DNA from 2 places in the Exiguobacterium sp. s40 genome. Region 2 is predicted to be linked to the other one. Evidence: riboswitches for the same ligand, from Rfam matches in the RefSeq annotation. Region 2 holds a riboswitch; the other holds the start of a gene.
The links. A riboswitch is a leader RNA that binds a small molecule or an ion and turns the genes downstream of it on or off. The one in region 2 is predicted to bind S-adenosylmethionine.

Region 1 (4,433 bases), on a different contig from region 2:
GCCGTCGACTAAGTCATCAAGACGGTCAAGCGCGTCATCGGCGTGGTCATATTCAAGGACGGCCTGACGAATCATGCGCGCACCTCCTCATAGGCGGCAAACAACCGCTCGATTCGTTCGACGGCCTCGTCAATCTTCGGTTCCGGTGAGACGAGACCGAAGCGGACGTATCCGTTCCCTTCCGAACCGAAGAAATAGCCCGGGGTGACGGCGACACCGGCTTCATGCAGCAGTTTCCGCGAGAACGACTTGGCATCACCCTCAGGCACTTTTGCCCAGACGAAGAACGAGCCTTCCGGCGGTTCGACGGCCCAGCCGGCCCGGTTCAACCCGTCGATCAGGCGATCACGCCGTGCCTCGTACAGTCGTGCCAAGTCATCGCGAATGGTACGGGGCGCCTCGAGCGCAGCGACAGCCGCCGCCTGGATGGCCGAGAACACGCTGACGTGGACGTGGTCCTGATACGTGTTGATCGCCTCGATGATGTCCGCGTTCCCGACGGCGAAGGCGACGCGCCAACCGGACATGTTGAACGCTTTCGACATCGTATATACCTCGATGCCGACTTCTTTCGCCCCTTCCGCCTGCAGAAAGCTAGGCGGGACGTGGCCATCGAATCCGATGCTGCCGTATGCGAAATCGTGGACGACCATCAAGTCCCGCTCCCGGGCGAAACGGACGGTATCGTCAAAGAAAGCGGGTGAGGCGACGGCTCCGGTCGGATTGCTCGGGTAGTTCAAATACATGAGTCTTGCATCTTGCGTATCGAGCGTCTCATAGTCTGGCAAGAAGCCGTTCTCTTCCCGGAGGACGAGGTCACGGACGACGGCACCGGCGAGGCGTGCCCCCGAGATGTAATCAGGATAGCCGGGATTCGGTAGCAAAATCCCGTCGCCAGGTTCGAGTACGCATTGCGGCAACGTGATGAGACCAGATTTTGAGCCGATGAGAATCGCTACTTCTGTCTCGGGATCAAGTTCGACTCCATACTCATTCAAATAGAACGTCGCCACTGCTTGCTTCAGGCGGGCCTGACCGCGGAACGGACCGTATTGATGGGTCGAGGCGTCGAGGAGCGCCGTCTGAAGCGCGTCACAGATTGGCTCAGGCGTAGGCAGGTCAGGCGTCCCTTGTCCGAGTCGGATGATGTCGCGGCCGGCTTGTTCGAGTTCGGCCACCTCGTTCGCGAGTCCGACGAAATGTTGAGATGGTAACGTTTTAAGTAGATGTGAGCGTCTGTCAGTCATGAATAGTCCTCCTATGCAAAAAACACCCCTTTCCGCGGAAAGGGGTGTCGAGATACGGACGTATTCAAACAACCACCTTTCCATCTCTCAAGGTCACCTTGCTGGAATTAGCACAGTATTGAATCAATCTGTTGCTGAAGCTTCATCGGGCCAGTCCCTCCGCTTCTCTTGATAGAAAGTGTTTTATATGCGATTTGTCTTTTTGTAATATGTCACTTAGTTAACCAAACGTTACCAATCTTGTCAATCCTTTTTTGAAATGAGCATGTCCTCTTGAATCCCGATAAAAAAACGTTCATAGTGAAAGTAAACGTTATTTTACAAAATTTAAAACATGAGGGGATGGACCTTTGGAATTAAAACCGTCAATTGATTTGGAAGTTGAGCGTGATCGGCCTGATCCTGCTCGTGCTCTGGAAAGTCATCAGCGAACCGGATACGATTTCGCAGATGATGCATTATACGTTCCAGTTGCTGACGCCGATTATTATGGGAATCGCCATCGCGCTGCTCCTGAATACCGTCCTGTCCTATATAGAAGAACGGTTTCAACTAAAACGATATCAAGGCTTGCTGATCGTCTATATCATCTTTATCGGGATTCTCGTCATCTCTGCGGTGACGCTGTTCCCACGCATTTATTCGAGCCTCGCCTCACTCATCGAAGAGCTCCCGTTCTACATCCGACAGATCGACGGGTTCCTCGCCCAGTTGAACACGTACTTGAAAGAGTACAACGCGACGATCGCCCAAGCTATCGATTTCAGCCGCTTCGAGGAACGTTACTCGGGCTGGGTCGAGACCGCCGTCTTGTCGTCGGTCAGCTACGTGTCGAGCTTCACGATGACCCTCATCAACTTCTTGATTGGGATCGTCATCTCGATCTATCTGTTGAAAGACAAAGAGATTTTTGCCCGCATGTTCAAGCGTCTGTTGTATGCGATGTTCCCGGTCGCGTCGGCTAAGACGACGATCGACATTTTTCAAGAGATGGATTACATCTTCAAACGCTATATCATCGGGAAGTCGCTCGACTGCCTCATCATCGGGGTGCTGGCCGTCGCCGGTCTGTTGATCATCGGGGCACCTTACGCGCTTCTACTCGGCATCATCGTCGGCGTCTTGAATTTTATCCCGTACGTCGGTCCGCTGCTCGGGATGATTCCGGCGTTCATCATTACCTACTTCAATGACCCGTTCACGGAGCTCATCGTCCTCTTGTTCATCTTCTTGTTGCAACAATTCGACGGACTCTGGCTCGGCCCGAAGATTCTCGGCGACAGCGTTGGCATCACCCCGTTTTGGGTCATCACGTCGATCATCATCGGGGGTAGCCTGTTCGGTCTCGTCGGGATGTTCATCAGTGTCCCGGTCACGGCGATGATTCAAGTCGTGTTCTCTCGGTTGATCGACTACCGGCTCAGCCGAAAGAATTTGAACGAATTATTATGACACATTGACGATTTAGGTTGACACATTTCACGGAAATATCATAATCTTGAAGAGAAGACAGTCCAATGCAGAGAGGAGAGGTACCGATGTCAGTCATTCAACGCTCGCACGTCCAAGTCCATATTGACCGGCAGGCGCCTCTCCGTGATTTGAATCCGTGATGTCGCCTGCCTTCCGAGGCATGCCTAAGATCTTAGGGACGCGTATGCCTTTGAGCATGCTGCGTCCCTTTTCTTATTCTATCAACTAAAGCAGGTGACCTTAATGATTCAATCACTCAAACAGCTCGACCGTAACATTTGGATCCGCTTCCTCGGAGAGACGATCACGGGTGTCATGATGTTCATGATCGCACCGTTCCTCGTCCTCTACTATAGCGACAAGCTCGACAGTTATATCCAGGTCGGGGTCATCATGGCGACCGGACCGATCATGGCGCTCATCGGATCGGTCGTCGGTGGACGGCTCGCAGACCTGTATGGCCGCAAACCGATCATGATGGCTGCCATTCTTGGCGACGCCCTCGCCCTCGTCGGTTTCGCCTTCGCCGAAACGTTTTGGCCGCTCCTTCTCTTGAACGCCATGCTCGGTTTGACGAACTCATTGTTCCACCCGGCCGCAAGCGCGATGGTAGCCGATGTGACCGAGCCCGAACAGATGAACGAGGCGTTCGGGCTGTTGCGGATGGGGCACAATATCGGAGCTGCATTCGGCCCGCTCCTCGGGAGTGCCGTCCTCTTTATCGACCGGCAGTATATCTTCTACTCGGCCGCTCTCGTCTTCGTCTTGTACGCACTCGTCCTCGGTCGCTTCATCCGGGAGTCACTCCCAGAGACGACCGATGTCGACACGCCGTCGAACCGGGATGTCCTGCGCGTGTTTTACAATGACAAGGTGTTCCTCGTGTTCATCTTTGCCGGTGTCTTCATCTCGATGGGCTTCTCGCTCATCGAGAGCATGCTGCCCCTCTTCTTGAGAGAGTCGATGCCATCGTACACCGATCGTGAGAACCCGTTCGCCTATATGCTCGCCTTGAACGGCATCATGGTCGTGTTGTTCCAGTTCCCGATCGCTTCGAAACTCGGCCGCAAGTCGTTCGGCAACGTCATGCTCGCCGGGGCGACCATCTTCGGGGTCGGCATGATTCTGATCGCCGTCATGCCGCGTCTCCTCTATTCACTCGGGACACCGTACCTCGTTCTCGTCAGCGTCTTGCTCGCGGTGTACGCCTTCTATACGCTCGGCGAGATGATCATGTCCCCGGTCCAACAGACGTTCATCGCCTTGATCGCTCCGGAGAATATGCGCGGTGCCTACAACGGGGCCGCCAGCATCCAATGGTTGATCGGCGGGGTGACCGCACCGATCATGGCAAGCCTGTTCTTCGACCAACGCGCCGGACATATCGCGTTGATCCTCGTCGGGGCGGCCAGTTGCGTGTCGGGACTCATCTATTGGCAACTTGGACGCCGCGTCAGCGCAGCCGAAGCGAAACAAAAGACAGCTTGACTTATAAAACCACACTGAACCTAGTCGTTTAGTGTGGTTTTTGATTTCGTTCGAATATCATTAAATTTTGAATTTTTCATTCGTTTATTCTTTACAAACATAATGATTCTTTTTTATGATAATACGGTTAAGGAGGGATCTTTCATGGAAAGGATCGATAAACAGAAAATTGTGGACAGCGTGCCACAAAAAGGTTTTTTCGGACAGCCTAAAGGCTTGTTCACG
Region 2 (4,433 bases):
CGTTCAACCCAAGCAAGCCATGAATCTCGCCACGGCGGAGCATGAAGCTGACGTCGTCGAGCACCGTGACATCACCATAGCGTTTCGTGACGCGTTCAAGCCGTAACATCAGTCCGTCCCTTTCATCCAGTCCGACCAGGCCGCGTCTGATGCGCCCCAGTTCGGGACGTATTGACCGAGGTCGTCCATCGTTACTTTCTCGTCCGGCAAGACGTCGCGGTCGACGAGATATGGGTCGACCGAATGAATCGACGGCGTCTCTTCACCAGCTAATTTTTGATACGCGTAACGGACTTGAATCCGTCCGATTTCAGCCGGATCGGTCGCCGCCGTCACTTTCCACGGGCTACCGTCCTCTTGCATGAGCTGCAAATCTTCATCGCTCAAATCAATCCCATAGACGGCGATCTCATCGCGTCCGGCCTGTTTGATGGCACGGCTCGCACCCTTAGCGAACTCGTCCCACATCGCGAACACGGCATCAATCTCACCTTCCGGATACTTCTTCAAAATTGCTTCCATCTGGCTCTGTGTGTCGAGCGCCGTATTGTTCGTCGCCGAACCAAACTTGGCGACTTCTGTGATACCCGGGTAACGCTTCAAGAACGCATCATAAATCGTGTGGCGACGTTCCATCGGTGTGAAGCCACCAACCCAAATCGTGACGATTTTGCCTTCACCGTCCAAATCTTCGGCGAGTGCCTTGAGTGAACGCCAAGCGAGCGAATAGTCGTCTTGGTCGATGACGGTCACGCCTTCGTTCGTCAAATCGTTGTCGAACGCGACGACTTTGATGCCTTTATCGAGCGCGCGTTGGACCGGTTCTTTCAACGCATCGGCACGGCCATGGTCGATCAAGATGACATCGACGCCTTGCGTCGTCGCCGTATCGACATAGCTCGCCATCTTCGACAGGTCGTTGTCGGCATTGTACACTTTCACGTTGCCGCCGAACGATTCGACTTGTTCCGTCACCCCGTTGATATACTGCGACGAGAACGTCCCGATCGACATCTGCATGATCAGGGCTACATCGATATCTTTCGGAAGTGTGGCATTCGAGACCGAGACGGGTTTCGTCTCCGGCGTCTTCTCAGCCGGCTTCGATGGGGCCGCTTGTTCGTTCGTGCAACCGACGAGCGCCAAGACGAATGTGAATAGTAAAATTAATAGTTTTTTAGACATGAATTGTTCCTCCTACATGATGTGTGATGGCAGTCTCTGTCGGCTCGAACACACCCGCCTCGGTGATGAGTCCGGTGATGAGGTCCGGTGGGGTGACGTCGAACGCCGGATTGAAGACGGTGATGCCGACGGGTGCCGTCGGTTGACCACCGATATGTGTCACTTCTGACGGGTTCCGCTCCTCGATTTCAATCGTGTCATCCGCCGTCAAATCGAACGTCGAATGCGGCGCCGCGACATAGAACGGAATGCCGTAATGCTTGGCGAGGACGGCGAGCTGCAACGTCCCAATTTTATTGGCGACGTGACCCGTCCGTGTGATACGGTCAGCTCCAACGATGATGGCGTCGACTCGTTTTGACTGAATCGTCCAAGCCGCCATATTGTCGGTGATGAGCGTCACGTCGATATCGGCCCGGTCGAGTTCCCAGACAGTGAGGCGTGCCCCTTGCAGGAGCGGCCGCGTCTCACAGGCGAAGACGTTGAAAGATACGCACTGTTCTTTTCCGACGTAAAACGGCGCGAGCGCTGTGCCGTATCGCGATGTCGCAATGGCACCGGCGTTGCAGATCGTCAACACGTTCCCCCCGGCCGGTAACACCGTCAGTGCATGCTCACCGATGGCCCGATACGTATCGACGTCCCGGTCATACAACGCGATAGCGCGTCGTTTGATTTCCTCGGCAATCGCTTCAAAGTCGTCCCCGACATTTAAATCAAGGAGCGACTCGATCACATTTTGCAGATTGACCGCCGTCGGCCGGGTCGCGATCAAGCGGCGTCCGACGAGGTCGAGCCGACGCGTGAAGTCCGGATCGTCAACTAACCGGCCCGCCTCTTTGGCGAGGACGAACGCCCCAAAGTAAGCGATGGCCGGGGCGCCCCGGACTTGAAGCGTCTCGATGGCATGTTCGGCCTGTTCGAGCGTTTCGATTGTCACGTACCGCTCTTCATGCGGCAACAACGTCTGATCTAATACGATGAGTTCGTCCGTCTGCGGATGGAAACGGATATTTTGGACCTTCATACGCGCACCCCCGACAAAAGCGTCACCAAGTCGTCAATCGATTCGACGCTGTGGCGTTCTTTAATGAGCGCCGTCCCGAGAGCGAGTGCGTCACGTTTTCGTTCGAGCCGCGTCGCTTCCGGCAACGTCTCGAGATCGGCGACACCGGCGAGTCCGACGGCACGGCGAATGAGTTCGCAACCGGCATAGCCGATCGTGTCGCTGAAGATTGTCCGCAACAATTCGTCGACGAAACCGTCCGTATTGAACGGCTCGACAGCGCGCTCAAAGTTGGCCCGGAACGTCTTCTCGAACGTCTCCCACACCGTCAAGACGTCCGTGAAACGTTCGAAGCGTTTGAGCGGGTCATGGAACGTCGACAGCGTCAAATGGGCGATAATTTGGCCCAAATCAAAGCCGAACGGTCCGTAAAATGCGAACTCTGGATCGATGATTTTCGTCTCTTGTTGGGTCGCGAAGATGCTGCCTGTATGTAGGTCACCGTGCAGAAGCGCCTCATGTTTCGTGATAAATCCGACTTTCAGTTTCGTCACCTCGACCTTGAGCGCCTGGTCTTGCCAGAGGCGTTCGACATCTTCTCGAAGCGCCGCCTCGATGTTGTTCGACTCCGCGTCTTTGAACGGGTCGGTGAAGATGAGCTTCTCGGTGATGTCACACAGTTCCGGGTTGTAATAGTCACGTTCAATCCGCTTCTTCGCGATCGGGCCGGCCGCATAATCCGACGTCGCGAACAGCGTCTCGCCTAAAAATTCACCGACATGACGCGCGAGTTCCGGATAGCTCTCCCCTTTCAAATAACCGGTGCGGACAATCTCATAATCAGACAGATCTTCTAAAATCGTGTAGGCGAGCGTCCGGTCGCTACCGAGGACGTCCGGGACGAAACGCGGCGCCACGTTCGCAAACTCACGGAGTGCCAACTGTTCAATCCATGCCCGTTCGAGTGTAAGCGGCCAGCTCTCACCGACGACTTTAGCGTATGGGAGCGCCTGTTTGACGATTAGGCGCTGTTCGCCTTGGCGAATCCGAAACACGAGATTCAAATTGCCGTCCCCGATTTCCTCACACTCGGCGATTCCGTCTTGCAAGTATCCTAATTGACGGACGTGCTCGACGACGGTCTGTTCTGTAAATGGTTGATATGACATGATGTTTTCCCCTTCCTGTACGTTGCCCACAAAAAAAGCCCCTTTCTCCGCGAGAAAGAGGCACAGCCAAAATGGTTGTTCCTCTCATCTGTCAGACATTCGTCTGGTGGATGTAGCACCGTGCCTAGTGGTCGGTTGCTGCGGCGTCATCGGGCCAATTCCCTCTGCCAACTCGCGATAAGAGTGGTTTATTCGATTCGGTGAACTTATGTGATGAATATTACGGACTCGACGTCACAATTGTCAACGTCATTTTCCCCGTGCCACTTCGTCTTTTTTTGTGCATATATGGAAACAATTCCACGAAATATTTTTTTTGGAAAAAAAGGAATTGACGACGCGACGAATCTGTGTAAAAATTCAATTAAATTTCACAACTTCAAATCACATTCTTATCAAGAGCAGACGGAGGGACGAGCCCGATGATGTCGCAGCAACCGACCAGAGATGGCACGGTGCTAATTCTTGCAGCGAAAGCTGAGAGATAAGAGTTCATTTTTTATGATGACCTCTTGCCTCGGCATGGGGTCATTTTTTGTTTGCCTGGAAGGAGGAACCATATGAGTATCACTGCCACATATGAAATCAAACGGACGGATGCGGTCGCAAGTATTGCCGACAAAATCGCCCTCGAGCTGACCGTCGGCACATGGACCGAGCTACGTCATTTAGAGCAAGAGCAGTTACAGGCGTACCGGGGTGAGGTCGTATCGACCACCCATACGGAGACGACGAGCCGGTTCACGATCCGCTATCCGTTACATAATGTCAGCCCTGACTTTTCATCCATCTTGACGACGACGTTCGGGAAACTATCCCTCGACGATTCGATTCGGTTAATCGATGTGACGTTGCCCGAAACGCTCGCCCCTCATTTCAAAGGCGCCAAGTTCGGCGTCGACGGGATTCGCGAGTTGCTCGGTGTCCATGACCGTCCGCTCGTCATGAGCATCTTCAAAGGCGTCATCGGGCGTGACCTCGCGTTTCTCGAGCAGCAACTCCGCGATCAGTTCGCCGGCGGCATCGATATCGTCAAAGACGACGAAATTTTATACGACAATCCGCTCACGCCG

Region 1: another riboswitch for S-adenosylmethionine. It lies ahead of KNP02_RS06715 (aminotransferase class I/II-fold pyridoxal phosphate-dependent enzyme); the one in region 2 lies ahead of mtnK (S-methyl-5-thioribose kinase).

What each region holds. Positions count from the first base shown of each region.
Region 1 is NZ_JACSLC010000005.1:162,740-167,172, reverse strand. It holds gene KNP02_RS06720 (iron-containing alcohol dehydrogenase family protein) at 1-75, opposite strand, end outside; gene KNP02_RS06715 (aminotransferase class I/II-fold pyridoxal phosphate-dependent enzyme) at 72-1,247, opposite strand; SAM riboswitch class I at 1,325-1,425, opposite strand; gene KNP02_RS06710 (AI-2E family transporter) at 1,635-2,699, shown strand; gene KNP02_RS06705 (MDR family MFS transporter) at 2,964-4,208, shown strand; gene KNP02_RS06700 (peptide MFS transporter) at 4,353-4,433, shown strand, end outside.
Region 2 is NZ_JACSLC010000003.1:269,320-273,752, forward strand. It holds gene KNP02_RS04565 (sugar ABC transporter ATP-binding protein) at 1-109, opposite strand, end outside; gene KNP02_RS04570 (sugar ABC transporter substrate-binding protein) at 109-1,185, opposite strand; gene mtnA (S-methyl-5-thioribose-1-phosphate isomerase) at 1,178-2,212, opposite strand; gene mtnK (S-methyl-5-thioribose kinase) at 2,209-3,360, opposite strand; SAM riboswitch class I at 3,442-3,544, opposite strand; SAM riboswitch class I at 3,750-3,851, shown strand; gene KNP02_RS04585 (2,3-diketo-5-methylthiopentyl-1-phosphate enolase) at 3,921-4,433, shown strand, end outside.